2 regions of the Halalkalibacter flavus genome follow, and region 1 is predicted to be linked to the other one. Evidence: riboswitches for the same ligand, from Rfam matches in the RefSeq annotation. Region 1 holds a riboswitch; the other holds the start of a gene.
The links. Region 1 has a riboswitch for cyclic di-AMP ahead of SAY88_RS02275 (potassium channel family protein). Riboswitches for the same ligand answer to the same signal wherever they lie in the genome.
Positions count from the first base shown of each region.

Region 1 (25,825 bases):
ATATATTTTATCAGGGGGAATTAAAACAGTTGCTAGAACCTGTGTGTTAGCATTTTTTATGACCGTATGGATGATATACTTTCTAAATTGGACTTTTGAGCCTGCAAAATTCACTTCGGTGATTCCATTATTTGAGGTTGGAGCAAAGCCCTTTTTTCATTCATTGTTTTTAGGGTTTGAATCAATGTTGGGGTTTGAACTTGTTTTGTTTTTTTTTCCTTTCATTATAAATAAAAAAGAATCATTTAAATATGTAACAGGCGGTGTCTGGTTGACAGTTTTTATTTATACATTGGTATGTTTAGCATGTGTTGTTTATTTTTCTGAATGGCAAATTGGCAATATTCGTTATCCAATTTTAAGTATTTTAAGAGCGGTAGAGTTTTCATTTATTGAAAGAATCGAGAGTCTAGGGTTAAGCTTGTGGATCTTTTTGATCCTCTCAACAATTAGTGCATATTTATGGGTCGCTAAACGAGGAATTACTGATTTGAGTAGCGGGAAAAGTCAATCGTGGCAAGCTTATTTAGTCGTCATGCTCGTTACTATAATCTTTTTTTTACCAATAGACAGAGTCACTCGCGAAACTTTATATGAGTGGAATCGCTATTTTGCTTTTTCTTTTATACTGATCCTGCCAACATTCTTGCTAATCACTAATTTGTTTAGAGGAGGAAAGCCTTCATGAGTAGAAGGAACATCATGATTATAAAGTATTTAATATTACTTTCTCTATTAAGTGGTTGTGGAACGGATGGAATTCAACAGGCATCTATTGAAAACTATGGTTTAGTAGGGATTGTTGGATATGACTTAGAGACAAGCGATAACAACCAATACAAAGTTACCGTTGCCCTTCCTCAATCACATCCAGAAGCGGAGGAGTTGACTCAGGTATTTACGGTGATTGATAAAGAACCGTATGAAGCCATGCTTGAAATTGCTAGAAAAACTGAAAAAGCATTAGACTTTTCTCAACTTAGAGTAATCCTTTTTTCAGAGGATTTGGTTAGAGAAAAGGGGATTCTAGGCATCATGGAAAGACTTTATAGAGATCCTAATATTGGAGCTAATGTATATATTGGTGTAACGAAAGGGCCTCCTGAAGAGGTTATAAAAGGGGACTATAAAGATAAACCGCAAATTATTTTGTACTTGCATGACTTAATGGAACCCCATTTGGAAGCTACCTTCCGTCCATTTACAACCATTCATGATTTTATTTACGAAGCAACAGACAGGACATCAGATCCCAAGGTTCCTTATTTAGAGAAAATAGAAGGTACGATTGATATTTCACATGTTGCTTTATTTGAAAACGATAAGATGGTGGACTTACTAAAACCCGATGAAGGAAAGTACATGCAAGCGATGGCTAGAGCCAAACGGCTGCCTAGTATTGGATTTAATATACAAGAAAAGTCAGGAGATGAACCATATGTTGCTCTAGACTTAATTAATTCAAGGAGTAAAATCAAATCAAATGGTGATTTGGAAAATCCAATGGTCAATATAAGATTAAAGCTAGATGGGATGGCGATGAGTTATACGGGAGAACAAAATTTGGAAGAAGCCAATTCACGTAAGATTGTTGAAGACGCTATCGGTAAAAGAGTAGAAGAAGAATGTTTAAAGTTAATAAAAAAACTACAAGAATTGAAGGTAGATCCCGTTAGGTTTTCGGAATCTTTTCGAAGTAGAGTAAGTGGAGATTGGTCTGAAGATGAGTGGAGAAACGTCATTTACCCAAAGGTAACATTTGAAGTAGAAGCAACAATTGAAATTACATCAACAGGGATATTGGAGTAGGTTAAGAAAAAGTAATAGCAACAAAGCTCGGGTAATGTCACACTCCCCCGAGTTTTGTTGCACTTTTAGTAATATGAGGTTAGGCTAAAAACGAACTCCTTGCTTAAGATTATATACCTCTTGTCATAATTTCACGTACCTCATTCAAGCGCTTCTGTGCTTCTTCTAAACGAGGGTCATTATTTTTATCACCTACAAGTTGATCGAATTCACCTTGTAAATCACCTAGCTCTTTTTGAATGAATGCGTATTCCGTCGGATCGTTTTCGCGAATCATTTTTACTTCCATCAATTCCGTTAGTGCGCGGTCAATTAAATTTTGTACCCGATATAAACACTCTTCAATATAATCCTCAGATGCCATATTTTTCTCCTTTTTCCTGTATGATTATGTAACTATTATTTACTTCAATGTTACCCTTTTATACGGAAAGAAAAGAGGATACATGCATATCCTTATTGAAATATGTATATACCAGCTAGTAAGCAATAATATGTGGTTGAGGAGTGGGCAAATGAGTCGCAACGAGTGGCAAGAGGAACAACAACGAGTAAATTTTGTTGTTGAAGAAGTAAAAAAAAGAGAGATAGAGCTAAAAGAAAAATTAGGGGATGTTAAAGCAGACGTCCTTGACATCCGTAAGAGATTTTGGGATGACGTTACTGTTAACTTTGATACTGCTGATGATGTAGCGGAGACACATGCTAGCATTAAACAACAGGCAGAACTTATGTCTGAAAGAGAAAGAAGTCATCAGCATGATATAAAACAATTGAAAAGCTTACATAAGCTAAAGGAGTCTCCTTATTTCGGGAGAATTGACTTTTTAGAAAAAGGGGAAACAGAGGCGGAACCTGTGTATATTGGCACGGCATCCTTCGTCGATAAAAACGGTGTGGATTTTTACGTCTATGATTGGCGTGCTCCCATTTCTAGTTTGTATTATGATTATGGACCTGGACCGGGTTCGTATGAGACTCCAACTGGACCCATCTCGGGAGAAATAAATGTAAAAAAACAGTATATTATTCGTCAAGGGTGTATTGAGCATATGTTTAATACGGGAATTACTATTGGAGATGAGATGCTTCAGGAAGTTTTAGGCGGCCGGTCGGATTCCCAAATGAAGAACATTGTTGCTACCATTCAGAAAGAACAGAATCAGATCATTCGTAATGATAGAGGGAAGCTCTTAATTGTACAAGGTGTTGCTGGTAGTGGGAAAACATCGGCAGCGTTGCAACGTGTTGCTTACTTGCTTTATCGTTTCAGAAATACACTTGACGCTGATCAAATTGTGTTATTTTCACCCAATCCTTTATTCAACAGCTATATTTCAACCGTTTTGCCGGAACTAGGGGAAGAGAATATGCAACAAACTACATTTCAGGCTTATTTAGATTATCGATTAGGTGATGAATGGAAGCTTGAAGATCCTTTTACTCAGATTGAATATGTCTTATCAGCGAGAAATGACCAGGGATATCAAGAAAAAATTGAGAGTATAAAATTGAAATCTTCATTAAATTATATGCAAATAATGGATGACTTCATCGTTTCGCTTGAAAAAGATGGGCTTGTGTTTAAAGATGTTATTTTTAAAGGACAAACATTGATTTCAAGAGAAAAGATTAATCACTATTTTTACGAGTTAGATGATACAGTATCGATTCCTAATCGTTTTCAAATGGTTGTTGAGCTTCTTTTGAAAGAGGTTAGAAAAATTGAGCTCAAAGAGCGGGAACAGGAATGGGTTGAACAAGAAATTGATCTTCTCGATAATGAAGTTTTAATGAAGGTTCATCATAAAGTTGAGAAAGAAAAAAAGAAGGATTCGGATTCGTTTTATGAATACGAACGAGAACAAGAAATATTACGAGCTCTTGTTGTTAAGAGAAGATTTAAAAAAGTGAAAGAAGATATAAGCAAACTTCGGTTTATTGATGTTCCTTCAATTTATTTGAATTTATTGGAAAGAACTTTACCGGTTAGGCTACAGCGTCAATCAATGGATAAAATAAAGCATTCGATTTTCCCATATGAGGATGCAACTCCATACTTATATTTGAAAGGACAGCTTGAAGGATTTCAAGTAAATACAAATATACGTCATGTATTTATTGACGAAGCACAAGATTATTCACCATTTCAGTTTGCTTTTATTAAAAATATGTTTCCACGAGCAAAGCTTACTGTATTAGGTGATAAAAACCAATCAATTTATGCACATTCAAAAATTAGTAGCTTTTCGGCTTTGGAATCACTATATGATGAAGCGGAAATTCAAAGATATGAGTTAACACAGAGTTATAGATCTACAAAACAAATTATTAATTTTGCAAAACAAATAATTGATGCGAATATTGAGCCATTTAATCGAGAAGGCGAGAAGCCGAAATGTTGGAAAACGGATTCTTATGACATGAATGAAACGCTAATTGACCGTATTGAGGAACTAAAAAAATCATATTCAACTATAGCGATTATTTGTAAAACAGCGTTGGAAAGCGAAACTTTATATGATGAGATCAAAGAAAAACTCGACGTCCGTTTAATGAAGAAAGATTCAACTGGGTATGAATCAACAGTACTAATTATTCCATCTTATTTAGCTAAAGGGGTAGAATTTGATGCTGTTGTTGTCTATAATGCATCTCAGTCTTCATATAACAAAGAGACGGAGCGCAAACTGTTGTATACGGTTTGTACACGAGCTATGCATTCATTAGATTTATTGTATGTAAAAGACAAAAGTATTCTTCTTTCAGGTGTTTCGAATGAAACATATATTCAGTGCCCATGAGTCATATTATTTCAGTTTTCACTAGACATGGTAGATAATGAAAAAAGGGGGGGGCATGATGGTGACAAGTTTACAGTCTACAGTAACATTACATAATGGTGTACAGATGCCTTGGTTTGGTTTTGGCGTTTTTCAAGTAATTGATGGTCAAGAGGTTGTTGATTCGGTTTTAGCTGCGATCAAAGCAGGTTATCGCAGTATCGATACCGCTGCTATTTATGGCAATGAAGAGGGAGTTGGCCAAGCAATCAAGGAATCAGGTGTCGATCGCAGCGAATTGTTTATTACGTCTAAAGTGTGGAATGCAGATCAAGGATATGAAACAACATTAAAAGCATTTGACACAAGTTTGCAGAAGCTCGGTCTTGATTATTAGACCTATATTTGATTCATTGGCCAACTGCCGGCAAATACAAAGACACTTGGAAGGCACTAGAAAAGCTGTATAAAGAAGGTCGCGTAAAAGCAATTGGAGTAAGTAATTTTCATATTCATCATCTTGAAGACTTACTGAAGGGTGCTGCTATCAAACCAATGGTTAATCAAGTTGAATATCATCCACATTTAGCTCAAATAGAGTTACGAGCTTTTTGTAAAGAACAAGGGATTCAATTAGAGGCATGGTCGCCACTAAAGCAAGGGGAGCTTTTAACAGACGATACGTCAATGCTATTGCAACAAAGTATGGGAGTTCAGCTGCACAGGTAATTTTACGATGGGATTTGCAAAATGAGGTAGTTACCATTCCAAAATCCGTGAAAGAACAACGGATTATCGATAATGCAACTATTTTTGATTTTGCGTTAGCAGAAGAAGACATGGAAGCAATAAATCGATTAAATAAGGATGAACGTGTAGGACCAGACCCTGATAACTTTAATTTTTAATAGACCAAATAGAGAAAAAAGGGCTTTTCTGGCCCTTTTTACTCTAATATTGATAAGGAGGTGAGATTTTTGAAATATCGTCAATTAGGGGATACAGATTTAAAAGTAAGTGAGTTAAGTTTTGGTACGTGGGCGATTGGTGGTTCATGGGGAAAATCGAACGACCAAGAAGCTGTACTAGGTTTAGAATATGCGATGGATGCTGGAGTGAACTTCTTTGATACAGCGGATGTCTATGGGGATGGTCACGCAGAAGAATTGTTAGGTAGAGCAACAAAAGGCAAGGAAGATCAAATCTATATTGCTTCGAAGTTTTGTAGAGCAGGGGACATTCATAATTTAGAAACTTACTCGGAAAAAAGTGTTAGAGCTTATTGTGAAGCGAATTTGAAGCGCTTACAAAGGGAGAGAATTGATTTATTCCAAATTCATTGCCCTCCATTTGAAATTATCAAACATGGAGGAGTATTTGATGTATTAGATCAGCTTCAACAAGAAGGGAAGATTCGTCACTACGGAGTGAGCGTAGAAACTGTTGAGGAAGGGCTATACTGCTTGGATATTCCTAATGTGAAAGCATTACAAGTAATTTTCAATATGTTAAGGCAAAAGCCATTATATGATCTCTTTCCAAAAGCTTCAAAAAAAGGAGTCGGAATTTTAGCTCGTGTTCCATTAGCAAGTGGACTATTAACTGGGAAGTTTACGAAAGGTGCTAGCTTTGCAGAAGATGATCATCGAAATTTTAATCGAGATGGTGCAGCCTTTAATGTCGGGGAGACGTTTGGTGGACTTGAATTTAACAAAGGTGTTGAGTTAAGCAATGAACTAAAATGGATCGGCCGCGGGAATATGACAAGAGCTGCATTACGTTATATTCTTGATCAAGATTCTATTACTTGTGCAATTCCGGGATTTAAAACTGTCAAACAAGTAGAAGATAGCTTGCAAGCTGTGGACGTTCCATCATTTAGTAATGAAGAGTTAGCAAAATTAGAAGATTTTTATCAAAGTGAGGTTCATTCCCACATTCGTGGTGTATATTAGAAAACGGCATCAAAGTTTTCATACATAAATGACAAATTCATGGTATCGTTTCATCAAACCTAGAGACAATAAAATTGTAAAACATAATTCTCGGAGGTTAGAAATGAAACGATTACATGTTTTAATGGTAGCTGTTGTTCTTATGTCGATGTTTTCTATTCAACCTGCTGTAAATGCTGAGGTAAAAATGTTTAATGAGCCACCTTTTTCTCACTATAAGGTGTCACGCGGGGATACGTTTTGGTTTATTGCTCAACGATATGGATTAGATTATCGTGAACTAATGAGATTAAATCCGGATGTGGTACCTACAAACATGCATGTTGGGGAAGTCATTCGCTTGAAGCCGGAAGCTTCTCATCATAGCGCATTTGAAGATCAAGTCGTATCTTTAGTGAATCAAGAAAGAAGACAGCGTGGCTTAAATCCAGTGCAGCACAGAGCGGATGTCAAAAATGTAGCACATAAAAAAGCTCAGGATATGATTAATTCAAATTACTTCTCTCATAATAGTCCCAATTATGGTTCACCATTTGATATGTTGCGTACGTTTGGAATCAGTTACCAAGCAGCGGGTGAAAATATTGCTAAAGGGCAAACAACCCCTGAACAAGTGATGAGGGATTGGATGAACTCCCCTGGTCATAGACAAAACATTTTAAACCCACAGTACGATACAATTGGTGTTGGATTTTATCATGGTGCGTGGGTACAAATGTTTATTAAAGCTAGATAGTTCTTTTTAGAGATTATAAATGTTAGAAGACAAGGTGTCTTATGGAGAATGCTACTCTTATAAGACACCTTCTTTTGTGTGTTCTTGAATGAAAAGAGGAAACTGTTAATGAAATAGCGAAATTAGAAAAGAAATCGATTGTAATGGAGGGGTGCTATGTTTATATCCATTGAGCCTAATAGTTTTCTTTTTAACTTAGCTATTGCAACGATATTATGTACTGTTATTGGGATAGAAAGAGAATTGAAAAGGAAGCCGTTAGGGCTAAAAACATGTTTAGTCATTGGAATTATGAGTTGTTTGCTTACATTTGTTTCAATTGCTGGTGCAGAAAACTATGCTGCTGCCCATAGCAAACCGATGGATCCGTTGCGACTTGCAGCGCAAATTGTTTCGGGGATTGGCTTTCTAGGAGCTGGTGTCATACTGAGAAGAAATAATGACATGATTTCAGGTCTGACAACAGCGGCGATGATTTGGGGAGCTGGCGGCATTGGTATTGCATGCGGAGCAGGTTTTTGGATAGAAGCGATTGTTGCAACAGTTCTTTTGCTCATAAGTGTTGAGTTTTTGCCATTTCTGTTTAAATTTATCGGACCAAAAGCGCTAAGGCAAAAGGAAATAAAAGTGAAAATAACGGTCAATTCTGCAGAGAAACTTACATTTATTCTAAAAGAATTGAAAGAGAACCAAATGAAAGCTAGGAAAGTTAGGGTAAAAGATTTGGGCGATTCAGATTTACAACAAATGGAATTACTATTGTTAGTCGATGAGAAGATTTATACAACTGATATTTATTTTGCATTAAAGAAAATGCAGTATGTTAATGGGGTGGAGCTTGAATCGAGATAAGATGCCGATTACAACGTGCATCTTTCTTCTAATTACTGAATCGCCTTTTTAGGGCATAAGAGGAGCTAATCGGTTTCTAGTTAAAAAAAGAGGAAAGCAAACATAAAAAGCTCCTTAGCTTTTGCCCAATTCGATTTACATGAAAAAGATCCTGAAAATACTGATAACAACTGCGATGACACTAATTCCAGTTCCTGCTGACCATTTAATTAGCTGCAATTGCTGTTGCTGCATTTTGTTTTCCACTTCTTGAGCCAAAGCAAACTCTTTCTCAGACAAAATGCTATCGACAATTTCTGGGATGTCTGTTTGATTTAGTTGTTGTTCATTTGTTACACGAAGTGCCTCTATTTTTGCTTCTAATTCCTTTATTTTCAACTCTAATTCTCTCTGTTTTTTCTCCATATCATCCATATAACCACTCTATTTATAGCTTATTCCTACTGATTCTTTGTGCATGTATCAATACCTATAAAAGAATAAATAATTCGTGAAGAAATGATATACGAGGCCATTAGCCCAATCAAAAAAAACTATTTAACATAGGAATAGAATTGTGAAGTTTAGCTTTACGACATTGAAAGGAGTACTATAAACGTGGTCGAAGGGTCAGTGGAACATATGCCTTTTTCTAATAACACATATGATTACATTATTTGTGAATCAGTACTAGCCTTTGTCGATGTGAATCAGGCATTGGAGGAATGTTACAGAGTTCTGAAAGACAAAGGAATCCTAATTTTAAACGAAATGTCACTTGTACAATCATTAAATGAAAATGAGCTCAATCGCTTTAAAGGATTTTATCAACTACAAGAATGTAATACAGAAAATCAGTGGAAAGAAAAGCTTGAGCAAACAGGATTCACGAAAATAGATTCATTATTTAATTCCACTACTATAGAAAGCCAACCGATTGAAATTTCACTTTCTCCGAATATTGATCCAAAATTATTAGACATGTTAGATGAGCATCAACGACTGCAACAAGAATTAGATGGGAAGGTAGGGAGTATTGTATTAAGGTGTCAAAAATAACAGGATGACTCTAACTGATCGAATCGACCAGTTAGAGTCATCCCTATCCAATACTAGTTAGCGCCCCTTTCCGTTGTTAACTACTTTGTTACCTCTTGCTAATACTTTTAATCCTTGTCCCATATCGGATGCTAATACATAGTTACGGTCTACAAAGACTCCCCAAACATTGGCAGATTCAGGCGTATAGCGACCGATTTCAGTTGGATTATTAGGATCAGTAATATCAACCATAATTACTCCACCAGAATAATATGATAAGTATAGTGTATTTCCGTGCACTTTTGGATCGTGAACAGTTTTAGCAAAAGTTGTTCTGCCTTGTGATGTTTCAGGAATATCATACGTTAACTCAGTCGTAAATTCACTAAGAAGGACAGGATTTGTTTTATCTTTAATATCAAGGATACGTGTATATCCATATGCATCTTCATAGCCATTCCCAACCGGATTCGATACTTCACGTGTTTCAATTAATATGTTGCCGCCCCTAGCTAAAGCAGCCGAGTGAGCAGCACCTTTTTGGTCATCTCGATACTCTGTTCTTCCAAGGTAGACTGGATTTTCTGGATCTTTAATGTCAAAGATCACTGTTCCTAAATCCCACATAGATACATACGCATAGTGCCCATTATTGTCAGTAATGACACTGTGGTTAAAGACTGGTCTTGTATGTCCATCAGGTGCGTCCCAGTGATATCCGTTAAAGTTTTCTGATATTTCTTCTAGCTCTCTTGGGTCCCATCCCCATAATTTTTCAGGGTTTGAAGGGTCAGAAACATCGATAATTTGAAAATCTTCATTTTCTCCGTGTGTATAATAATCAGCATAAGGACTAGATGCCAATACAATGGCGCGATTTCCTTGAGTCGTTAAATACAGCTCATGCGTCCCAGTAATTCGTCTATCTAATTCATAAAAGCCTAACTTTTGTGGATCAGTTGGATCGGTTACATCGTATAAAAGCACACCTCCAACACTATCTGGTCTGCTCGAATTGTTCCGAGATGTTTGTTGCACACTCACAGCTGCAAGGTCACCTTTAAAGTGTGGTGTACTCACAGATTTGACAATGACCTTTTCTTGCCATGTATATGGAACATCGTGAGCAAAAACAGCAATTTCAACTGGATTTTCTGGATCTTTTAAATCAAATACGCGGACTCCGCCATTTCCACCATTTGCTGTATGAGTGCCTAAATAAGCATATCCTTTATGTGCATAAACATCAGCAGTGTTATTCTGAACACCATCTAACTCTTGTATTTGTACAGCAGCAGCTTCATGGAAATTTCCAACATTTTTCTCTCCCTTTAACAGGCTGCTTTCTAACGTCTTTAGATCTTCATTTGAGAAAACAAGACGTTCTTCACCTTTATTAACATCTGAACCGAGTGCGTCATGCGCAAGGGAAGTGGGGACAGTTGCTCCAAATGCCATTGTTCCAACTAGTGCAGTAGTAAGTAGTAGCTTTTTCTTTTCCAAATAAACCCCTCCAAATTTTGTCATTTGTGTCACACAAATCGGATTATAAACAGATAATTGTAATTTGACCACTCGATCGATATTTCGATATAACTTTTTCTTGGATGTATCTACCAAAAAAGACCTAAAAAATTAGATTGGTATGTGAATAAATTAAATATTTAGGAGCACTAATGAACTGACAATTTTGAAATAAGAATAGTCCATTAGTATTATTTTTTCCTTTTGTTAAATAGTTCTCACCGTGCCTAAAGCTGTCTATTTCGCAACTCGAAAGGAAGTGCTAAGTAATTTAATTTTGAGTTGTTTTGAAGTCGTGTATTTAATACAAATGGTATAGTTCTTGTATCAAATTGATTTGATAAATTATTTTTTGTCGATAATTTTAAAAATGAGTCGTATGATCAATTCTATCGACTTAAAAAAAGGTTAACTTTACATTTTTAGTCTATTTTTCTAGGTCTAATCACACAGGTGGGGATTAGGTCTTTATTTAATGTTAAATTAGTTTAGGAGTTATAAAAATAATATGGTTTCTCGAGATTTATTGGATTATTTTACTTAATAGCATTTTAATAAATTCAATAAAACGACATATTTTTTTACCTAATTGTAAAATTGAACTGGACTAGATTTACCATTTCGTATAATATTATAAAAAGTCAAAAAAAATGAAATATTGAGTCAAGAAAATATCAGAATAAAGAAATTATTGTTGCTTTTTTCTGTTTATTCTTTCCGAAACAACGTATTATCAATAGAATTAATAAAAAATCTAATGCGGTTATTTTATCTTTTTGATGGCAAAAATGAAGATAATGAGTTTCGGAAGTTGACTTAATGAGTAAGTTTGCGTTACTTTTTTATATAGGAGAAGAGAGAACTACGTAAAGAGAGGCTGGACGAATGAAAAACATAGAGAACCCTAAAACAGCTTTTGTTATTTTTGGAGTAACAGGAGATTTAGCAAAAAGAAAATTATTTCCGTCCATTTATAAATTATATAAAGCGGGAAAATTGTCAGAAAACTTTGCCGTTATCGGTGTAGCAAGAAGAGATTGGTCAGATGAAACGTTACGTGAGAATGTTACGAATTCAATACCTCAAGGAGAGGACGCTGAATTGGTTCAAAGATTTTGTTCCCATTTCTACTACCTTCCTTTTGATGTGACCAATAAAGAGTCGTACCATGAATTAGATTCGAAGTTGAAACAATTCGATGAAGAATACGAAATCCCTGGAAATCGTATTTTCTATATGGCAATGTCGCCAGAGTATTTCGGAACTATTGCTTCAAATCTGAAATCGGAAAAAGTAACGGAAACAAGTGGCTGGACAAGGCTTATTATTGAGAAGCCATTTGGTAGGGACCTTCCATCTGCTGAAAAGTTAAACAACGAGATACGCCAAGCTTTTTCAGAAGATGAGATTTACCGTATTGATCACTATTTAGGAAAAGATATGGTGCAAAATATTGAGGTTATCCGATTCGCTAATGCGATCTTTGAACCATTATGGAACAATCAATACATATCCAACATTCAGATTACGTCAAGTGAAACATTAGGTGTCGAAGATCGCGGTGGATATTATGAGACATCTGGAGCCCTTCGTGATATGGTACAAAATCATATGCTTCAAATGGTTTCATTGCTTGCTATGGATCCGCCTATTCGTCTAACAACAGACGAAATTAGAAGTGAGAAAATTAAAGTTCTCCGTGCGCTAAGAAATTTCTCTATTGAGGAAACACCAAACTATTTCGTAAGAGGTCAATACGAAGCAGGTGTAATCCAAGGGGAGGAAGTTAAAGGGTATAGAGAAGAAAAAAATGTAGATCCTAATTCAATTACTGAGACATATGTTGCTGGTAAAATTTTGATAGATAATCATCGCTGGGCAGGAGTTCCATTCTATATCCGAACAGGAAAACGAATGACTCAGAAATCAACTAAGATTGTGATTCAATTTAAAGACAGACCTATGAATCTATATTATAATGAAGACTCGCAAAGATATTCTAATTTATTGGAAATTTCCATTCAGCCAGATGAAGGAATTACTTTACAGCTTAATGGAAAAAAAGTTGGGACCTCAGGTGAAACAACACCAGTTCAACTTGACTATTGCCATGATTGTGTTGATACATCTAATACGCCTGAAGCATATGAACGTTTAATTTATGATTGTATTTTAGGAGATGCGACGAACTTTGCTCATTGGGATGAAGTGGATTTATCTTGGACATTTATTGATACCATTTCTAAAGCGTGGGAAAGCAGGGACATCGAAGTAGCTACTTATGAGGCTGGTTCTATGGGTCCTAAGCAAGCAGATAAATTACTTGCAGATGATGGATTCCATTGGTGGCCTATTACAACTAGAAGTTAAGCCTAAAACGGGTATAATAATGGAAAAGGCTTTGTCTCAAAAAAGACTGTAACAGAGGTTGCAATGGCGGCGTTCGCTACGTACCTTAAGAGGAGAAACTCACTCCTCTCAAGGCTGTAGTGTGCCCGCTCTTGCTTTTGGGTTATGCCAAAAGGTCAAAATCAGACCTTTTGGCATAACCCCTTTTATGTTGTTTAACTAAGGAGATTTGCATATGGATAAAAAGAAGATTTTACTCGTAGATGGAATGGCATTATTGTTTCGTTCATTTTATGCGACGGCAATGAGCGGGTATTTTATGGTAAATAGCAAAGGTGTTCCAACTAATGCTATTCATGGATTTGTGAAACATTTATTTACAGCTATAAATGAACACCAGCCGACGCATGTCATTTGTTGCTGGGATATGGGAAGCAAGACATATAGAACTGAGTTATATCCAGAATATAAAGCAAACAGAGGAGAACCACCAGTAGAGTTGATTCCTCAATTTGATTTAGTGAAGGAAGTTGTCCGGGATCTAGACATTCCAAATATCGGCTTGGAAGGGTTTGAAGCTGATGACTGTATTGGAACATTGGCAAAGAAGATGGGTCAACATTCAGAGGTGGCAATCTTAACTGGCGATCAAGACATTTTACAATTGTTAGATGAAAATGTGTCTGTTATTCTCTTAAAAAAAGGATACGGAAATTATGATGTGTTTAATGAAGAAAGATTTCATGCCGAAAAAGGGATACATGCCGCACAAATGATTGATCTAAAAGCATTAATGGGTGATAGTAGTGATAATTATCCTGGTGTAAAAGGGATTGGTGAAAAAACGGCATTACGGTTACTGCAATCTCATGATTCAATTGAAGGCATTTTAGAAAATATTGAATTGCTTACAAAAGCCCAGCGGAAAAAAATAGAAGAAGAAATTGAGATGCTGCATTTGTGTAGAAAACTCGCAACGATTCATTGTGAGGTAGATATTCAATGTACGCTTGAAGAGTCCATCTTTAACATTAATAAAGATAAAATGTTAAAGAAATTTGAAGAGTTAGAGCTTAAAAACTTAGACCAAATCTTACAATAAGCATTTCTTCAAAAAGAGCTTGAACAAACCTTAAGGATTTGTTCAAGCTCTAATTTTTTCATGAATTGTTTTCCTCAATCCATTTATCAGAAGGTAAAAAGAAAGTTAAAATACCGATTAATGGAAGGGTTACTGTAAACAATATCGTGTTTGTTAAACCGATCACATCGGCCATAAGCCCAAGGCCGACAGAACCTAGAGCCCCCATCCCAAACGCAAGGCCGACAATCAGTCCAGATACCATTCCAATCCTACCTGGGACTAGTTCTTGCGCATAAACGACAGATACAGAGAAGCTGGATAAGATAATAAATCCAATAATAGCAATTAATGGATATATAACAATAGTTCCAACATGTGGAAGTAACAGGGTAAGCGGAGCTGAACCGAGCATTGACAGCATGATGATATTGCGCTTTCCAAAGCGATCTGCCAAAGGTCCGCCAGCAAATGTTCCTATTGCACCGAAAGCTAAAAAGATAAATAAGTAAACTTGTGCTTGCCCAATTGACATTTTATATTGTTCAATCAAATAAAAAGCATAAAAGTTTGTCATACCAGCATGAAACCACGAACGGGCGAAGACTAAGAAAACAAGCAAACAAATGGCCATAAAAATTGTTTTCTTCTTTTTACTAGTATTCTCTGCTTTGTTTTTCGGTTTTTTCGGTGCGGTAAATATTGTGTTCGAATTAATTTGAACGGAATACCATCGTGCAATATAAAAAAGAAGACCAATAGCTATAGCGGCTAAAATTGTAAACCAGATTGAGCCAAATTGCCCTAAAGGCACTAGAATAAGAGCTGTAATTAAAGGTGCAAGTGCTTGACCTGCATTTCCACCAACTTGATAAATTGATTGAGCAAGGCCGCGCCTGCTGCCCGCTGCCATATAAGCAACACGAGAACCTTCAGGGTGAAAGGTTGCTGAACCGAGTCCAATAAAAATGACTGAAAGGACAACAAATAAAAACGAAGGAGCAAAAGCAATTCCAAGCACACCTATAAAAGTAAAACAAAGGCCAATGGGTAAAGCGTAAGGAGATGGCTTTCTATCCGTAAATGTCCCGACAACTGGTTGGATAAGTGATGATGTGAGGTTTAGCGAAAAGGCAATTAGCCCAAGCTGTGTAAAAGTCAATCCCATCGATTGTTGCAAAATAGGAAACATTGCAGGAACGAGAGATTGAATCGTGTCGTTTAAGAGATGGACAAATCCAATAATGAGTAAAATACGATATGCTGTTTTTTGTTCAGGGACTTGAGTATCGATTTGTTTTTGTTGAGCTTGCATTCTGTTCGTCCTTCTTTCTATACACTAAATATTTACATAAATTATATCATGTTACTTCTTAGTTAGAACTTTAAATCATGTAAAATTAAAGAGGGTATTGAAAAAGGTGGTCTTCCTTTTTTCAATACCCTCTTTTGTTTAATTGATTCGCTTGTGCTTCCACATCATGTAACGGTAGCGAATGGTGCAGCCGATACAAAATCCAAGTATAGCAATGCCTGCTGCTAACAGGACCATAATGCTAAATACATAACCAAGAGCTACAAATCCTACATTGAAAAACAACAAAGATAAACCTAGACAAATAGTTGCGATCCATTGATTGAAAATTTGTTGATCAGGATCTTCGAGAATGTACTTATCTTTTGGCTTCTTTAAAAACTTTCTGCCTACTATCATAATTATATTATGCTTCGTTACAAGTGTAATAACTCCAATGATAAATGGAATAAGTAATATCCATTTAGAAAGCAGCAAGCTCAAAAGGACAGTAATGACGATAAACGCTTGATTTGCTTGCACGAGTGGTTTTGGAATTCCCATTAAAACAACCTCCTTATTTATGTATATTATATAACGCTGATTTCAGATGTGCATGTATTTGGATTACGAATGATAGGAAATGTTCTAAAAAAAGACATTAATTGTTGGAATGCTTTTTTCGACGTAAGGTAATAATATACTTGGTTAAGGAGGTGATACCAATGGCAAAGCGTAACAAAAACAAAAACACAAATAATAATAACAACAATGTTGAAGTAGAAAATGCAAATGTTGAATTTGCAGAAGAAAATGATGCACAAGAATTAAACAACCGTAACAACCGTAAGAATCGTAAGAACAATAAATAACATAGCTGTTTTGGTTTTACACATAGTACGAAAGAAGATCCTAGTAAATAACTAGGGTCTTCTTTAATGAAATGAAAACATTACCAGCTAGGAAAATACATAAGGAAAACTGGATTACACACGATAGTTAGTACAAAGAAAAAAGCGAGGTGATATGAAATGGCAAACAACAGCAGCAATAAGCTTGTCGTACCAGGAGTAGAACAAGCTTTAGATCAAATGAAATACGAGATTGCACAAGAGTTTGGTGTTCAACTTGGCTCGGATTCAACCTCACGTTCAAATGGGTCGGTTGGTGGCGAGATCACTAAGCGACTTGTCCAACAAGCTGAACAACAGTTTGGTGGTTATCAAAAATAATACAATAGATGGCATGCAGCTTAAACATTTTGTTTAAGCTGCTTTTTTAGTAGGTCACATGTTGAGAATGTTAGAAACAAAAAAAGAGGGCTTTTGTGCCCTCTTCCTTTTTACGATAGGCCGTGATCTTTTTCTGAGATCTCAGAAAGTGCTTCTCCGGCTTCATTTTCATAAATGTTTTGAGTAGCCAAATCTCCAATCGCTACCATCCCAACAATTTTTCCGTTTTCTACAACTGGCAATCGACGAATTTGGTGCTCTGCCATCATGTTTGCGGCTTCGTGAGGATCGGTTGTTGGAGATGCTACAGTTAAATTTGTTGACATGCATTCCTCAACAGAAGCGTGTGTATCGTCTCCATCTGCTGTAGCACGAATCGTTATATCTCTGTCTGTAATAATCCCTACTAGTTCACCATTTTTCACAACAGGGATCGAACCGATATCCTTTGACTTCATCATTGAGGCGGCTTCTTGAATAGACTGAGAAGCTTCGATCGTGATTACATCTGTTGACATGATTTCATTTAAGTTTTGTGCCATTATAAACACTCCTTTCAAGAGAAGTATCTGTTAAGATGAGTTATTTATGCATGCATGATGAAATGGTATGATAACAGTATTGGGAGATTTTGCGTAAGGAGAGTATATTGTAGATGCATAAATTATTATTTAGATGCCTATTTAAAACAATTTCAAGCTAAAGTAATCAAACAGGAACTCGATAATGAGGGAAAATGGTACATCGTTTTAAATGAGACAGTTTTTTACCCAACAGGAGGAGGTCAGCCTCATGATACAGGGGAACTTGAAAAGGAGCCTGTAATAGGAGTTGAAGAGGTAGACGGTGAAATCCGTCATTACGTATCCAAGCCTATTGATAGTGATGACCTTGTACATGGGAGCATTGATTGGGAAAGGCGATTTGACCATATGCAGCAACATGCTGGTCAACATCTCTTATCAGCATCATTTGCAGACCTATTTAATCTAGAAATGGTCAGTTTTCATTTAGGAAAAGAAGTATCAACGATTGACCTGCATACCCCGGATTTGTCAGAAGCTCAAGTAAAAGAAGCTGTTCAATTAGCAAACAACATAATACTTGAAAATCGGCCGATTGAAACAAAATGGGTGGACAATAATGAACTGAAACATTATCAATTAAGAAAAACACCATCTGTAACAAAAGATATTCGCCTTGTCATAATACCGGATTTTGATTATAACGCCTGTAATGGAACGCATCCTAAATCAACTGGAGAAGTTCGAGCGATTAAAGTACTAAATTGGGAAAGGCAAAAGAAAAACATACGAATACAGTTCGTTTGCGGAAACCGTGTGTTAAATCAGTTTGATAAAAAACAATCTGTCTTACTTGCATTAATTGAATTAATGAGTGCACCAGAACTAGATCTTGTGCATGTTATAAAGCAAAGACTGGTCAAAGAAAAAGAATTGGAAAAATCACTCGAAAAGCTCAAGGAAGAATTGCTTTCTAATGAGGCGAAAGAATTAATTAGTTCAGACGAGTTGGTTATTGGGCGTACATACGAAGATAGATCGATAAAAGAATTACAGAAGTTAGCTCAAATAATAACTGGTCAAGCTCCTAAATGTACTGTGTTCTTCGTTTCAAAAAATGAGAATCGCTTACAAGTTAACGCAGCTAAAGGGAAAGAATCAATTTTAAACTGTAAGGAGCCTGTATTGGCTGCATTACCTATTATTTCTGAAAAAAGCGGGGGAAGTGAATCGCTTGTTCAAGGTGGTGGAGGTGCCTTGACTTTATCTTCGGAATTTTTAGAGCAGATTCTTGGCCGTGTGTGACTTTTTGGCGTAGCCCTATGATAAATTGCCGTTAGTCGTATTAATAATAAAACATTGACAAAGCTAAAAAAGAGGAGTAAATTTTCACTAACAACTAAAAAGAGCCTTTTAATCGCTTAATCATTTAAAGAGCGGGGGAACCAAAATTGACGGATACAACCGTCTTGGGGTGAATCTTACGTATGTAAGAAGGGGTACTCTCAATCCCTAATCCGACAGCTAACTTCGTCAGCGTTTTGAAAAGAGAGAAGGGTCTATCGACCATTCTTTGTGATGGTCTTTTTTTATGCACTAAACAGGGAGTGGGGGAAAATGGCAGTAAAAAAACAATTTGCTGTAATTGGCTTGGGACGATTTGGTGGAAGTATTTGTAAAGAGTTATACAAAATGGGACATCAAGTTTTAGCTATTGATAATCGAGATCACAAAGTGAATGAATTTGCAACGTTTGCAACTCATGCAGTTATTGCCAATTCAACAGATGAAAAAGCTTTAAAATCTCTAGGTATAAGAAACTTTGAATATGTAATTGTTGCAATTGGAGATGACATACAAACAAGTATTTTGACAACCCTTCTATTAAAAGAAATGGATGTTAAAAATGTGTGGGTGAAAGCTCAAAATGCTTATCACCATAAAGTGCTAGAAAAAATAGGGGCAGATCGCATTATTCATCCAGAGCATGATATGGGAATTAGGATTGCCCAACATTTGAATTCTGAAAAGATCGTAGACTATATTGAATTATCAGAGGAATATAGTATTGTCGAATTGTTAGCGACTAGGAAAAATCACAATAAATCATTAATTGATTTGAATGTTCGAGCAAGGTACGGTTGCACAATTTTAGCCATAAAACGAAAAGAAAACATTAATGTTTCTCCATTGCCAGATGAGGTCATTTATGAAGGTGATATGTTAGTAGTTATTGGTCATAAAAATGACCTGAAACGTTTTGAAGACGAAGGAATGTAATATGTTTTTCAAAAAGGAGATGTTACACCGTACTTTTCAAATGTCACCACCTCAAATTTTAGCGTTAAGCTTTCTCGTTGCAATTGTAATAGGAACGGTACTATTAAAATTACCAATTTCGACTGTAGAGGGCATTTCTTGGATTGATGCTTTGTTTACAGCTACGTCAGCAACAACAGTAACGGGGCTCGTTGTTCTTGACACAGGGTCTGCTTTCACGATTTATGGTCAATTTATAATTATGATCCTCATTCAAATTGGCGGTCTAGGGTTAATGACATTTGCAGTTTTAATTGTACTTATTCTGGGAAAGAAGATCGGATTAAGGGAGAGACTAATCGTTCAAGAAGCCTTTAATCAGACGTCCATTGGCGGAGTTATTCGATTAGTGAAAATCTTACTCATATTCACCCTTCTCATTGAAGCTATCGCAGTATTGTTATTATCAATTCGGTGGGTACCGGAATATGGGTGGGCTCATGGCATTTACTCGAGTATTTTCCATTCTATATCCGCCTTTAATAATGCTGGTTTTTCTTTATGGGCCGATAGCTTAATGGGGTACGTTGGTGATCCTGTTATTAATATTGTAATTACATTACTCTTTATTACTGGTGGGATTGGATTTACAGTGTTGTCTGACCTATGGCATACAAAGGAATTTCACCATCTTTCGTTACATTCAAAACTTATGCTTGTTGGTACGTTCGTGATCAATACAGTAGCCATGCTATTTATTTTTACCGTTGAATATGCGAATCCACATACTTTAGGATCATTAGCTTTAGATGAAAAGGTATGGGCAGCTTATTTTCAAGCTGTCACACCTCGTACTGCAGGATTTAATTCGCTAGATATCGCTAGTATGGAGCAAGGTTCGATTGTATTTATGCTTTTATTAATGTTTATTGGTGCTGGAAGTGCATCAACAGGAAGTGGAATTAAGCTGACGACATTTATTATAATCATTATGGCAGTGTGGACTTTTTTAAGAGGAAGAAATGAGACTGTTATTTTCGAGCGCACGATTCGAAATCAGATTATTATTCGATCGTTAGCGATTGTTGTGATTAGTTTATTGGCGGTTTTTTTATCGATACTAGCATTATCAATAACAGAGAGTGTCCCATTTATTATGATAGTTTTTGAGGCATTTTCAGCCTTCGGGACGGTAGGATTATCAATGGGTTTAACGGGAGATTTAACACCTATTGGAAAAGAAATCATTATTGTTTTGATGTTTATAGGTAGAATTGGCCCATTAACACTAGCATTTTCTTTAGCAAGAACGCAAAAATCGAACGTACGTTATGCAGATGGCGAAGTATTCACAGGATAAAAAGAGACTGTATAAAAACCAAGAACAACCCCTTTTGAAAGGTTTGCAATGGCAGACTCGTCGTGCGCCTCTTATGAAAAAACTACTCAAAACAGGCTTCATAAGATTGTGACTGCATAGCTCATTGCTTAGAGGCTGTCTAAAAGGTCAAAGAACGGACCTTTTAGACAGCCTCTTTAAATGTGGAAATAATGGGAACAATAATTGAAGTTAGAAGAAGGAGGGGTAAATATGCTGTTTATTTTTGAAATTATGAGAATCACAGTGAAAATAAAAAAGTTAATTTTGCTATTGCTTACGTTCATTTTTTTAATATGTAGTGCCTTTTTTATTCATTGGTTAGAGCCTGAAATGTTTCCGAACCCTTTTATTGGGTTTTGGTATGTAATGACAACTGTTACAACAACAGGCTATGGTGATTTCGTGCCCGAGACGACATTAGGTCGTCTGTTTGGGTTATTTCTCTATTTTGTCGGTATTGGATTAATTGGTATTGTCATTGGGAAGATCGTAGAAGGATTTGGGATATACAGAAAGCTAAAGGAGGAAGGGAGATTGAGTTACAAAGGACAAGGTCACTATGTGATCGTAGGGTGGTCAAGTAAAGCTAATCATACAATGAATGAAATTCTAGAGATAGATGATAACGCAAAGATTTTAGTAATAGATTCAAGGGCAAAGACTCCTTTTGAACATGAGAAAATGAGTTATATTCAAGGAGACCCAACCGATAAAGAAACATTAGAAAAAGCGAATATATTACAGGCAAAAGCTGTATTGATTTTCACACAGGACAATGAATTTAATCCCACAGCAGCTGATGGCCAATCTTTGCTAACTGTGTCTGCGATTGAAGGCTATGCAGTTGAAATGAAACAGGAAATCTATACAATTGTTGAAATTCTTAAGGAGAAACATATCTCCAATTTTAAGCATGCGAATGTCGATGAATTTGTCATTGCAGATGAGGCACTTTCTGATTTAATGGCCAAATCAGCCATTGATAAAGGTTCAAGTAAATTAATTATGAAATTACTAAGTAGAAAAAGTGGGGTTGATATTAGGAAAATAAAAAAGCAGCCAGCTTGGCAAACATATAATGATGCATTTGAAGAATTAAAGCAACTCGGGGCTACACTTATATCTGACCGAAATGATTTTAATTTGGTGACAAAATTAGAGGAACCGATACCAAATGAAGCGGAACTGTATGTCATTTGTAGCAAAGAAGCGTATGAGAAAATGGCTACATCTTGAGTCCATGAACAACTGTTTTAAAAAGCCTTAAAGAGATTAGGGGGTCACTTCAAAGTCAAACACCTTTTGGGTAACCCCTTTTTTGACAGAACTATAAGAATAGCAATCCAAAAATCGTTGTAATTGTTAAATCAATGATTACGGGTATGAAACTTTTTCGAACGAGATCTAAAACTGATATTTTGGCAACTCCGGCAATGGCAATAATAGGTGACCATGCAACCAATGTCCCGCCGCCAACCCAAATAGCTCCGATTTGACCAATAGCTGCCAAAGTGGCAGGGTCAACTCCCGCGGAAGTCGCAAAGGCATCAGAGAGGGAACCGATTAACGGCAGACCAGAGAATCCGGATCCGTCTAGACCAGAAATCATTCCAAGTATAAGGATTCCAAAACCGGTAATAAAAGCATTATCTGGGATAGCGTGTTGACTTGACTCTACTAAATCAAATAAAAAGGCAGGTGCATGATCAGGATCATTTACTCCTAAAATACTTGCAGAAAACTCTCCACTTCCCATAAAGAAAAAGCCTGCTATTGGAATGACTAACCCCATGACTTTAAAGGCAAAAACGAACCCCTTGACGATATGATCACTGACTTCTTTTAACGATCTTCGATAATCACGGAATAGAGATATAGAGATTAACAATAGAAGCGCAATACCACCAATTATTGAAGCGCCTGCTCCGTCTGCAATGGCTAGAATAGCATAAGCATGTTCCGGCTAAATATAACCAGTGTGCAAATGTTAATTCCATTGTTCTAATCTCCTTTGTGCGGATTGTAGAAGAAACGATACCATCCTATGCAGGAGCCCAACTTAATGTGAAAGAGGTCGTTTACCTACACTCGAATAAAAGACATTACCAAAAAACAATGATATAATTTGTACGTTAATTTTATAGTGCTTAATATGAGGAACTAGGTGATCTTATGGATTTTACGATTAATTATTTAGCATTCTTTGTCGTTCAAGTCGACGGACAAGGAGAGCAAGCAGATAAGCGTTTTAAACATTACCAAACTTTAGATGAAGTGATGTACATAGATAGTGCGTTAAAAGATTTTCTTGATGGCGAATTAATGAAAGTTGCAAAGCGGAAGGTAGAACGGAACCCAAAGTCAGATTCAGTTCCAACGAAAATCGGTCGGTTTATTGTGGAACCAGGATATGATTTGGAGACAAATCCCAATTATAATATGTTTCATAGAATTCGTTCAGCAGGTTCAATAGATGATTTTAAGAATAGTAGTGAAGAGTTGGTTCAAGCTTATATGGATACAAGTGCGATAAGGGGAGGAGCATTACTTGTTCTCCGAGCTAAATTTAATAAATACTTTGATGAACCATTTGTCTTTGTTCTAAAATGTGACTTTGAACAAAAAGTAGCAACCATTACAGATGAAAAAACGATGATTCGAAATGTTGAACGAGCGATTACAACCAAAAATATGAAATCTATCCAATATCCTTATATGCCTGAAGAAGGCATGCTTGAGGAGTGGGAGTTGAAAATTCATCAATCCTCACATGCACGATACTTTGAAGACTTTTTAAAGTTTGTTGAGTACCATCAATCGTTACCAGAGATTGTCAAAACACAGGTTGTGCAAATGGCACAGCAACATATTGCTGAAACGTATCGGGAGGAAAGTCCTGAGCGTCAGCAAGAGGAAGAATACATTGAAGCTTGGTCGAATACTCCAGTTCGTGAAATGCAGGAAAAGTGGACACCGGAGCAAGTTGTAGAAGCATCTGCACCAATCATTGAGCATCAACCGGAAATTCCGTTAAAGCTGAAGCTTGACCATATTGATGTGAAGGCGATGCTATCAGATTTTGGGGAATCACTTCATATTGCGAAGGTGAATGGGCGGTATGTGATTGTGATTGAAGGAGATGCGTTTACGTTTGAGAAGGGGGTTTCACCGGTGGAGTTTTTGAAGCCTGAACCTTTGGATGAGGTGCTGAAGAAGATTGGGAGGTAGGTGAAGGGGTATTGCCTAAATAAGAAATGGATGATGGTTTCTCCATCCATTTCTTATTTAGTGAGGATAATATTATAGCTTTAAGGGTTTACCCTGAAAACTACCTAATTTGTCCATTTCCTGAAATTTGTAATTTTGTTGTTGTTAATGCTGGCAGCCCCATTGGTCCACGAGCATGCAATTTTTGGGTCGAAATTCCAATTTCTGCTCCGTAACCTAAAGCACTCCCATCCGTAAATCGTGTTGAGGCATTATGATAAACGGCAGCAGCATCAACCTCCTGTAAAAATTGATCTGCAATGTTTTGGTTTTCTGTAATAATCGCCTCAGAATGTTTCGTTCCATATTTTTCTATATGGGTAATAGCCTCTTGAATGTCATTAACAAGTTTAACGGCAAGATCTAAACTTAAATATTCCTCAGCCCAATCTTTTTCAACAGCCTCAACAGAGCCAGGGATCATTTTCACAGCTTCCTTATCACCATGTACGCTTATGTTATATTCGTTGAGCTTAGAAATCAGCAAATCCTTATGATTCATAAACCAATCTTTTTGAATAAGTACTGTTTCTAAGGCATTACAAACAGCAGGTCGATCAGTCTTAGCATTAATAATAATTTTTAACGCTTTTTCTACATCAGCTTCTTTGTCTACATAAATATGGACGTTACCAACACCGGTCTCAAGGACAGGAATGGTTGCTTTTGTTACGACGGTTTCAATTAATGAACCACCACCTCTAGGGATGAGAACATCGATATATTGTTTTAAGGTAAACAGTTGTTCAGTCGCTTTTCTATCTGTACTAGCGATAAATTGAACTGCGTCTACTGGTATTTTTGTTTTATTGAGAGCTTCATGAATGACAGAAACGATTGCTTTATTTGAAGACAAAGCAGAAGAACCGCCTTTTAAGATGATCGCGTTTCCTGATTTTAATGCAAGTCCCGTCGCATCGACCGTTACGTTCGGTCTAGCTTCATAAATCATTCCTATTACTCCGAGAGGAACACGCACATTTTTTACTTTCAGTCCATTTTCCAATGTCCATTCAGAAACAATTTCACCTGTAGGGTCTTTCAATTTAACAACCTCTCTTAGACCATTGGCAAAGTCATTTACACGTTCTTTCGTTAGAAGGAGACGGTCCATAAAGGCACGATCGAAGTTTTTTTCTTTTCCTTTATCAAGGTCCTTTTGATTCTCATTTAATAAAAATGAGTAATTCTTTTCTAATTCATCCGCAATGATAAGTAAAGCTTCATTTTTATCGTTTGTAGACAAAATACTTAATGCCTTGCCAGCTATTTGGGCCTTCTTTGCTTGCTCTTTCACATTTATTTGACTACTAGCTATTGTACTCAAGCAGATTCTCTCCTTTAATTGTTAGTTTGGTGTAGTTATATTTGTATAGCAAACGAAGTCATTTTGACTAATGGCTTCACTTTTTGTTACTTTTATATGGTCTGGAATTTCTTTTAGTTTGAGTCTTTTGATTTCCCTTAGCTGCTCAGCAGAGTAATTAATGACACCACGCCCGACTTCGTCTCCATTCATATGACGTATAACAACAACATCACCACAATCAAACGTTCCATTCACTTCCCGAACTCCTTGTGGAAGTAAGTGACTTTGCTCTTCTGTAATAGCGATACGTGCTCCTTCATCAATAATGACTTCGCCTTTTGTACCTGAATTAAACGCGATCCAATGCTGTCTTACATCTAGATCATCTTGCTCTGCATTCGGTTTAAAATAGGTCCCTTTTGCTCTATGGTTCACAGCATCCAATAAAAT
Region 1 is NZ_JAWRVK010000002.1:193,831-219,655, reverse strand. It holds gene SAY88_RS02370 (GerAB/ArcD/ProY family transporter) at 1-688, shown strand, start outside; gene SAY88_RS02365 (Ger(x)C family spore germination protein) at 685-1,809, shown strand; gene SAY88_RS02360 (hypothetical protein) at 1,919-2,173, opposite strand; gene helD (RNA polymerase recycling motor HelD) at 2,325-4,613, shown strand; partial or broken gene SAY88_RS02350 (aldo/keto reductase) at 4,669-5,500, shown strand; gene SAY88_RS02345 (aldo/keto reductase) at 5,570-6,547, shown strand; gene SAY88_RS02340 (CAP domain-containing protein) at 6,651-7,283, shown strand; gene SAY88_RS02335 (MgtC/SapB family protein) at 7,440-8,135, shown strand; gene SAY88_RS02330 (hypothetical protein) at 8,271-8,549, opposite strand; gene SAY88_RS02325 (class I SAM-dependent methyltransferase) at 8,712-9,173, shown strand; gene SAY88_RS02320 (LVIVD repeat-containing protein) at 9,231-10,658, opposite strand; gene zwf (glucose-6-phosphate dehydrogenase) at 11,565-13,049, shown strand; gene SAY88_RS02310 (5'-3' exonuclease) at 13,264-14,130, shown strand; gene SAY88_RS02305 (MFS transporter) at 14,189-15,424, opposite strand; gene SAY88_RS02300 (DUF4395 domain-containing protein) at 15,563-15,967, opposite strand; gene SAY88_RS02295 (hypothetical protein) at 16,129-16,275, shown strand; gene SAY88_RS02290 (alpha/beta-type small acid-soluble spore protein) at 16,435-16,635, shown strand; gene SAY88_RS02285 (CBS domain-containing protein) at 16,746-17,177, opposite strand; gene SAY88_RS02280 (alanyl-tRNA editing protein) at 17,232-18,464, shown strand; cyclic di-AMP (ydaO/yuaA leader) riboswitch at 18,568-18,713, shown strand; gene SAY88_RS02275 (potassium channel family protein) at 18,777-19,439, shown strand; gene SAY88_RS02270 (TrkH family potassium uptake protein) at 19,441-20,778, shown strand; gene SAY88_RS02265 (ion channel) at 21,010-22,035, shown strand; gene SAY88_RS02260 (hypothetical protein) at 22,127-22,687, opposite strand; gene SAY88_RS02255 (DUF3900 domain-containing protein) at 22,972-24,027, shown strand; gene SAY88_RS02250 (glutamate-5-semialdehyde dehydrogenase) at 24,128-25,393, opposite strand; gene proB (glutamate 5-kinase) at 25,415-25,825, opposite strand, start outside.

Region 2 (4,955 bases), on a different contig from region 1:
GTTCAGCATTCGCACTCCATTCGTTGAACAAAATTTAAGGTGTTTTCAACAAATTATTTAATTTATCCAACGCTTCACTTACTTCTTTTCTTAGTTGTTGTACCGAGTATATCTTCGCTACATATAACCTAATAAGTCCAAGAGTCTTTTACAACATTGTACAAGCCCTTTACTGTCATGTCATGGTACAAAGCTCTGATGCCTTCTATACCAGGCTCGGTAATAAGTATATGCGCTATAGTCACAATTGCAAATTTACTCTAGTAAACTTACAATTGTAACTTTACCCTCTAACCGTAATTTTTTAATTTGATCACTTATAACGTCATTAACATTGGAAATCTTATTAATAAAGGAGGTTTTTAAATGTTAATGATATTTGAATTAATGAAAATTACGGTCAACATTAGAAAGTTAACCCTTTTACTGATATCAGTTATCTTTCTAATTAGTAGCTCATTTATTATTCACTGGTTAGAACCTGAAATGTTTCCGAATCCCTTTATTGGTTTTTGGTATGTTATGACTACTGTGACAACGACAGGATATGGTGATTTTGTTCCAGATACAACAATAGGCAAGATTTTTGGATTATTTTTATACTTTTTTGGAATAGGCTTAATCGGTATTGTGATTGGCAAAATTGTAGCAAGCTTTGGTGTGTTACGAAAAATGAAGGAGGAAGGGAAATTGAATTATAAAGGAAGGGGTCACTATGTGATCATCGGCTGGTCCAATAAAGCAAAACATACTATGAATGAAATCTTTGAAATTGATGATCAAGCTAATATACTTCTTATCGACACCCTACCGAAAGCTCCTTTAGAGCGCGTAAGGTTTACATATATACAAGGTGATGCAACTGATAAAGAAACTTTGGAAAAGGCCAATGTACTCGATGCAAAAGCTGTATTAATATTTACTGGAGATAATGAATATAATACTGTCGCTGCTGATGGGCAATCACTATTGACTGTGTCGACAATTGAAAGCTATGCCGTGCAGATGAAAAAAGAAATCTATACCATTGTGGAGATTCTCAAGGAAAAGCATATTTCAAATTTTGAACATGCTAATGTTGATGAGTTTATCATAGCCGATGAAGCTTTATCCGACCTAATGGCAAAAGCTGCAGTAGATAAAGGATCAAGTAAGTTAATTATGGAACTTCTAAGCAGGCGAAGCGGCGTAGACATTCGTAAAATCAAGAATAATCAAGTCTGGAAAACGTATAATGATGCTTTTGAGGCTTTAAAAAAACTAGGAGCAAATTTGATTTCAGATCGAGATGATTTTAACATTCTATCGAAATTAGGCGAAAGCATTCCTAATGATGCTGAGCTTTACGTTATATGCAGTAAAGAATCATATGACAAAATAATGGAAGCCAGATAAATTAAGGCTTTAAAATTTCCACAAAATGTATTGACAATCTAATAAAACAGGAGTAAATTCTCTATTAGTAAATTTAATAATTTACCTTTTAGTCGCTTAATCTTTTTGAGCGGGGGAACCAACTTTGATGGATATTTTTCCATCTTGGGGTGAATCTTACTTTAGTAAGAGGGGATACTCTCAGTCCCTAATCCGACAGCTAACCTCGTCAGCGTTTTATTTGGAGAGAAGGGTCTGTGTTGGACCATTCTTAGTGATGGTCTATTTTATTTTGCAAAAAAGAGGTGGAGAAAAATGGCAGATAAGAAGAAACAATTTGCCGTTATTGGCTTAGGCCGATTCGGAGGAAGTGTTTGTAAAGAGCTCTATAGAATGGGGCACCAAGTATTAGCAATTGATAATAGAGAACAAAAGGTAACTGAGTTTGCCCAACACTCTACCCATTCTGTTATTGCGGACTCGACTGATGAAAAGGCATTGCAATCTCTAGGCATTCGGAACTTTGAGTACGTGATCGTCGCAATCGGGGATAATATTCAATCAAGTATATTGACTACGCTTGTCCTCAAAGAAATGGAAGTTGAGAACGTATGGGTTAAAGCACAGAATGCCTATCATCATAAGGTACTAGAGAAGATAGGTGCCGATCGAATTATTCACCCTGAACATGATATGGGTATCAGGATTGCCCAACATTTAACCTCAGAAAAGATTGTTGATTATATTGAGCTATCTAATGAATATAGCATTGTTGAATTATTAGCAACAAACAAAGTGCATCACCGATCGATTATTGATTTAGATGTTCGTGCTAGGTTTGGTTGTACAATCTTGGCCGTAAAACACGGAGAAGAGATTAATGTATCTCCTCTGCCAGATGATATGATTTATGTAAATGATGTCCTTATCGTAATTGGACACAAAAGAGATTTAAAACGGTTTGAGGAAGAAGGTATGTGACCATGTCCTTTCCTAAAAAAGGTATTTTACATAAGCGACTTCACTTATCCCCTCCTCAAACGTTGGCTCTTAGCTTTTTTCTTGCTATTGTGATTGGGACACTTTTATTAAAACTTCCTTTTGCAACAACAAAGCCAATTGCCTGGATCGATGCATTATTTACTGCAACATCCGCCACAACCGTTACAGGTCTTGTAGTTGTAGACACGGGGACAGCTTTTACGGTATTTGGACAAGTAGTGATTATGATACTAATTCAAATTGGTGGATTAGGATTAATGACGTTTGCAGTATTAATTGTCGTCGTATTAGGAAAAAAAATTGGGTTAAAAGAACGAATGTTAGTACAGGAAGCTTTAAATCAAACTTCCATTGGTGGCGTCATACGTCTCGTAAAGATTTTATTTATTTTCGCTGTTTTAATGGAATTGATTGCTGTTATATTACTCTCCATTCGTTGGGTTCCAGAGTACGGTTGGGCTTTTGGCATCTATACAAGTATTTTTCATGCAATTTCTGCATTTAATAACGCTGGATTTTCGCTCTGGTCTGATAGCTTAATGGGATACGTTGGAGACCCTGCTGTAAACATTATTATTACATTACTATTTATTACAGGCGGGATTGGTTTTACTGTTTTGTCTGACTTATGGCATACAAAAGAGTTTCATCGACTATCCTTACATTCGAAATTAATGTTAGTTGGTACATTAGTCATAAATGTTGTAGCTATGATGTTGCTTTTCACACTAGAATACGCCAACCCGGCTACTTTAGGTACCCTAGATCTCACGGATAAGCTTTGGGCTTCTTATTTTCAAGCAGTTACACCTAGAACGGCTGGATTTAATTCAATAGATATTGGCAGCATGACTTCTGGATCAATTGTCTTTTTACTACTGCTAATGTTCATAGGAGCAGGAAGTGCTTCCACAGGCAGTGGAATCAAGTTGACAACATTTATTGTTATTGTCCTGGCTGTTATCACATTCCTAAGAGGAAAAAATGATGCTGTAGCGTTTGAACGCACAATTAGACTTCAAATGATCATCCGCTCATTAGCAATTGTTGTGATTAGTTTGTTTGCTGTATTCCTTACCATCCTAGCTCTGTCTGTTACAGAAAATGCTCCATTTATTATGATTGTCTTTGAAGCTTTTTCTGCATTTGGTACCGTTGGGTTATCGATGGGGTTAACAGGAGAATTATCTCCTTTAGGAAAACAAATTATTATTATTTTAATGTTTATTGGACGAATCGGGCCATTAACATTGGCTTTCTCATTAGCGAGAGCTCAAAAATCAAGCATCCGTTACCCAGATGGAGAGGTATTTACAGGGTAATGTTAAAGCTAAACTTTTAAATTAAAATAAAGCCTCTTACACACTGTAATAAATAGTCAATTAATAAAATGTCACACATTATAAAGGGTAAAAGAATTAGGATAGGAGAGCAGTGAGAATATCTGCTTTACCTATCCTTTTATTCTAGTAACTGCTTCGTTAGCACTAGAAGCTGTCAGCTCTATTCCGCTATCGCTCCCGATAGTTAAGTTTATTCCATAATATTTTGCTCTACTTGCTTCATATAATATTCGATTGCTAGATTGAGTCATTTTTGTTCATCTTCTGTAAATGGTGAAGGTGCTGTATTTTCTAATTCTTGAATATGCATATCTTACGTATGCATACCATGAAATAATACGGTCTATCCACTTCTCCTTCTTCCTCAACTAACTTAATAACTCTTTTAATAGATTTTATTGATTGTTCAATTTGTTTCTTTTCTATTTCTAAAGCTTACATATGAAGGGATAAACTTTCATTCAGTTCAACGGTAAAACTCGTTTCATGTAAATGCACAACAGTTCCTCAACTATTACACCCCTTATTTTAAGTGAAACTCTTTACAAATACCTATCAACCATAAGATTCAGCAACTTTATATCTTTTATTTGTTCAATATGTCTTTGCTCGTGTAAGTACAGTAAGGTGTTGCTCCGTTAAATGGTCCTTTACATGAAGAAAGACGCTTTCCTTATTTCAGAAAAGCGACTTCAGGACAGCTCTCTATTAACCAATCTTGGTAATGAGATAGTAACTCTCTAGACTTCCATTCATATGCGTTTGGTTCATTTTCAGGTGGCGGTGCTATAAAAGGTTTTTGAACAAATACATTAAAAAAGTGCATACCGTCTTTGTTTGTGTAACTCTTATAATTATCAAATATTTCTCTACGGAATTTGGGATTAATGTAATGTAATGTAATACGCCACTTGAAAACAAGATATCAAATTGTGTATTTAACCTAAAATCTGTAATATCATCCTTAAAAACTTTCACATTAACTCTGGCCATATCTGCAAATCTCTTTGTTTTTTCAATCCCTGCATCTGAAATATCAAATGCCGTTACATCATAACCATTTTTTGCAAAAAATACTGCATCTTTCCCTTCGCCACAGCCTATGTCTAACAATTTCAGATGTTTAGTAGGTGGCATAAGTTCAAGAACCTTATAGCAATCTTTATTAGGCTTTAAACCCCAATAATATTCTTGTGTTGCATATTCTTCTTCGTAAATAGTAACTCGTTTGTCGTA
Region 2 is NZ_JAWRVK010000081.1:117-5,071, forward strand. It holds gene SAY88_RS24150 (potassium channel family protein) at 367-1,395, shown strand; cyclic di-AMP (ydaO/yuaA leader) riboswitch at 1,479-1,625, shown strand; gene SAY88_RS24155 (potassium channel family protein) at 1,690-2,355, shown strand; gene SAY88_RS24160 (TrkH family potassium uptake protein) at 2,358-3,698, shown strand; gene SAY88_RS24165 (class I SAM-dependent methyltransferase) at 4,506-4,955, opposite strand, start outside.
Region 2: another riboswitch for cyclic di-AMP. It lies ahead of SAY88_RS24155 (potassium channel family protein); the one in region 1 lies ahead of SAY88_RS02275 (potassium channel family protein).